2 regions of the Sporosarcina sp. 179-K 3D1 HS genome follow, and region 2 is predicted to be linked to the other one. Evidence: riboswitches for the same ligand, from Rfam matches in the RefSeq annotation. Region 2 holds a riboswitch; the other holds the start of a gene.
The links. A riboswitch is a leader RNA that binds a small molecule or an ion and turns the genes downstream of it on or off. The one in region 2 is predicted to bind S-adenosylmethionine.

Region 1 (2,205 bases), on a different contig from region 2:
GAACCGGGCATGCCATTCCTGTTCTTATATAAAACTCCCTTTTACAGCTTAAAGGTTAAAACTTAATGTGTATACGAACAATGCAGCTTGTGTATTTATTATATATGAGCAAGGGATTATTATCAATAGAAAATAATTCCTTTGTTATCGATTGTGTTCAATTTCTTCAAGAAGGATCTGGGCCCCTTTGGGACTAAGGTACATGCCATTGGAATACATCTTATTTTCCGGTGTCACTTCACCTGTTACGGCACATGCTTCGCTGATTGTGTATTTGCGCAAGAGGATCATATCCTCATCCACAAAAATCTCCATTGGAGTCCCAGTACCTAGCTGTAATGTGTTTCGCAACTCTTTCGGAATAACAATCCTTCCAAGTTGGTCTACCTTCCTGACAATACCTAAACTTCGCATATAGTTGAAATCTCCTTTACTTCTATTTTTTATATAACTTATCTATATTGTACTTGAAAATTTAAAAAACGCCAGAAATAAAAAAATGGCCTAGAACAGAATATTAATAGTGTGAGCCAGAAGATTTCAGGGCGTGAGAATTGTCGTTTACATTGTAGGAATTAATAGTATAATTAACTATAACCTATACATTACAATCAAATATTCTTATCAAGAGAAGTCGAGGGATCTGGCCCGATGACACTTCAGCAACCTCTACCCTGTGAGAAAGGTGCTACTTCCATCAAGAATGAATTCTTGAGAGATAAGAACAGAGCGAATACAAACCCTCTTTTCTTATCATACGGAAAAGAGGTTTTTATTTTTAACTGAACGATTGACAGAGGAAAGGGAGAGATGGGTTATGCCAATTAATATACCGAAGCATTTGCCGGCAGGTGCACTACTGAAAGAGGAAAAGATTTTCGTCATGGATGAGGAACGGGCCGTCTCTCAAGATATCCGTCCGTTGAATATCATTATTCTAAACTTGATGCCCGAGAAGGAGAAAACGGAATTACAATTGCTCAGACTGTTGGGAAATACGCCTTTACAAGTGAATATCACGTTCATGACAATGGCTACCCATGAGTCGAAAAATACTAGCAAATTCCACTTGGACGCGTTCTATCAAACGTTCGAAGAAGTGAAAAATCGCCGCTTCGACGGGATGATTATCACAGGTGCACCAATCGAGCATTTGGAATTTGAAGAAGTGAATTATTGGGAAGAATTAAAAACGATCATGGACTGGTCGAAGGGGAACGTGACGTCGGTGCTCCATATTTGCTGGGGTGCCCAGGCCGCTTTGTACCATCACTACGGTATTAACAAGTATGCTCTTCCTAAAAAGTGTTCCGGCATTTATAGCCATACGTTAACCGATTCGACGATCAATTTAGCGCGCGGTTTCAATGATGAATTTAAAGCGCCGCATTCTCGCTATACGGATGTTGCGTTGGCAGACATTGAAAACGACCCACGCTTGATTTTACTGTCTAAGTCGGAGGATGCGGGTGCTTTTATCATTATTTCCAAAGATGAAAAACATATTATGATCACGGGTCATCTGGAATACGACGCTACGACACTGGCCGAGGAGTATGAACGGGATTTACAAAAAGGCATCGATATTGATATGCCTGAAAATTATTTTCCGAATGATGATGTAACCGCCAACCCTTTGAATTCATGGCGTTCCCATACGCATCTCTTGTTCTCCAATTGGCTGAATTATTACGTCTATCAACAAACTCCATACGAGTGGAATTAAACAGTGAAAAAGTTGTCTAGTGATTAAATAATGCAGGTGGATGGAAGCGAATCAACTTCCTCCACCTGCTTTTTTATTTGTTACCAAACTGCTGAATGGCTTTGGCTGCCAGTTTCGTCTTCTCCATATCCTCCATCGGCGGATTGTAAAGCCCTGCCAGTACGTTCAAGTAATAACGGTGCATCGGGTTGGACTCTGAGAGGGCGCGCGAGCCGACGATTTGCATCGCTTTATCGACTATTCGGATCGCCGCATTGGTCACAGCAACTTTTGTGACGCCAAGGGCTTCATCGAACCGGGAACGGTCTTCTGCATGTTCATAGCGCTCGATCGTTCCGTACAAAAGATGGCGAGCTGTTGTCAACTCCAGTTCCATGTCCCCGATCAGTTGCTTGATATTCGGAGTTTCGGCAATAGGTTTGCCCAACGAAGTCGGCACATAGGAAGTGGCAAACTCCAACGCATACGATCTTGCAGCC
Region 2 (2,205 bases):
CAAGCGCCACCAAGCCAATAAGCGGTAAAAAGAAGTACTACGTATAACGTCAATACTCCGAAGACAATGAAATCCGTTATGAAAGTGACGACGATGAACAGAAGCAGACCAATAAGTCCCATTTTCCAATCAAGGGCGAGGAGAATCCCGATAAGTGTGGCGGTCCCTTTCCCACCATTGAATCCCATATGGAACGGAAAGACATGGCCAAGGACCGCTGCCACACCAGCAAGGAACAACAAGGCGGAGCCGGCGCCCGCGGATAAATCGGCAATCCCGATGGCCCATCCCGCTAACAACACGGCCACAACGCCCTTTCCAATATCGATCAAAGCGACAAGTGCGCCGAATTTTTTGCCTAGTACAATAGTGGCGTTGGAGGCGCCTGCATTTTTAACGCCAGTCTCTTTTAAATTAACTCCGGATAGTTTCTGAGCCACGACCGATCCATGCAAGCACCCGATCGCATACCCCCATAACAAGATGCCGAATAGCCAAATTCCCATAAACATTCCCCCATCATCCGAATAACTAAAGTATACCATCTCTAAGCAATTGCAAGTTTCAGAAATTTGAAATAAACCCTTGACAATGAAAGCGGACAACCTCTATACTGTTTCACAAGATGGAAAACTGAAACATACACAACTCTTATCAAGAGCGGCGGAGGGACTAGGCCCTGCGATGCCCGGCAACCGGCAAGGCCAACTTGCAAAGGTGCTACTTCCTACAGATTCGTGCAAACGGTCTGAAAGATAAGGGGAGGAATAGCGAAAGCATACCCTCTTCTTAAGCGAAGGGGGTTTTTGTTCTATTTCTTACCCCTACCGCCTCCGTAATTCCATCTAAACCACTACAATTTTGGAGGTAATCAATGATGTCAAATTTACAACCTGAAACTCTCTTATTACATGGAGGCCAGAAGCCTGATCCTGTTACAGGGTCACGAGCAGTGCCGATCCATCGTACGACTTCTTTTGTATTCCGTGATACGGAACATGCTCAAAATTTATTTGCCCTTCAAGAAGCGGGCAATATTTATACACGTATTACAAATCCGACTGTTTCGGTATTTGAAGAGAGGATTGCCCTTTTGGAAGGCGGCACTGCTGCTGTCGCGCTATCTTCAGGCATGGCGGCCATCGCATTTTCCATTCTGAATATTGCGGGTGCGGGAGATGAAATCGTGGCGGCCGGCAATCTGTATGGCGGTACTTATAATCTATTCGCTGTCACTTTGCCGCGTTATGGCATCCATGTAAAGTTTGTCGATGCGACTGACCCTGAGAACTTCCGTGCTGCCATTACAGAGAAAACAAAAGCGTTGTTTGCGGAAACGATCGGAAATCCAAGCCTCCATGTGCTTGATATTGAAGCGGTCGCAAATGTCGCCCATGAAAATGATATTCCACTCTTAATAGATAATACATTCGCTTCTCCTTATGGTTGTAATCCAATCGAGTTCGGTGCAGATGTTGTCATTCATTCCGCAACGAAATGGATTGGTGGCCATGGCACGACAATTGGCGGTGTAGCGGTAGATGCGGGTAAGTTCGACTGGACAAGAGGAAAATTCCCAGGTTTCACAGAACCGGATGAAACCTACCATGGACTCCGCTACGGTATTGATACGGCAGGCGCCGCATTTGCAACGAAGCTACGTGTCCAGTTACTACGCGACTTCGGACCTTGCCTAGATCCGGACAGTGCATTCAACTTCCTACAAGGGCTGGAGACACTTCATCTACGCGTGACGAGACATAATGAAAATGCACTGAAGGTCGCGAAATTCTTGCAAGAGCATCCGGCCGTCGAATGGGTGACTTACACAGGACTGGAAGATCATCCGTCTTATGAAGCTGCGAAAAAATACTTGAAGCACGGTGAAGGCTCTATTATTGTATTCGGCATCAAAGGCGGCCGTGAAGCAGGCCGAAAAGTCATTGATAACGTGAATATCTGGTCCCATGTAGCCAATGTGGGTGATGCAAAATCACTCATTATACACCCGGCTTCGACAACACACCAGCAACTCAGTGCGGAAGATTTGGAAACTTCCGGTGTAACGGAAGAACTCATCCGCCTCTCCGTTGGATTGGAGTCGGCAGACGATATTATTGCCGATTTGAAACAAGCAATTGAAAATGCTACAGCTGTAAAAGCATAATCCTCATCCTCATCCTAGAAGCGATTTCCCATTCGAAA

Region 1: another riboswitch for S-adenosylmethionine. It lies ahead of metA (homoserine O-acetyltransferase MetA); the one in region 2 lies ahead of AB1K83_RS14615 (O-acetylhomoserine aminocarboxypropyltransferase/cysteine synthase family protein).

The regions. Positions count from the first base shown of each region.
Region 1 covers NZ_JBFEGI010000002.1:182,001-184,205, forward strand. Annotated here, with positions in the region: RNA gene ssrS (6S RNA) at 1-92, opposite strand, end outside; gene AB1K83_RS03585 (AbrB/MazE/SpoVT family DNA-binding domain-containing protein) at 145-414, opposite strand; SAM riboswitch class I at 619-725, shown strand; gene metA (homoserine O-acetyltransferase MetA) at 818-1,726, shown strand; gene AB1K83_RS03595 (acyl-CoA dehydrogenase family protein) at 1,800-2,205, opposite strand, start outside.
Region 2 covers NZ_JBFEGI010000012.1:57,097-59,301, reverse strand. Annotated here, with positions in the region: gene AB1K83_RS14620 (glycerol-3-phosphate acyltransferase) at 1-506, opposite strand, end outside; SAM riboswitch class I at 649-762, shown strand; gene AB1K83_RS14615 (O-acetylhomoserine aminocarboxypropyltransferase/cysteine synthase family protein) at 878-2,167, shown strand.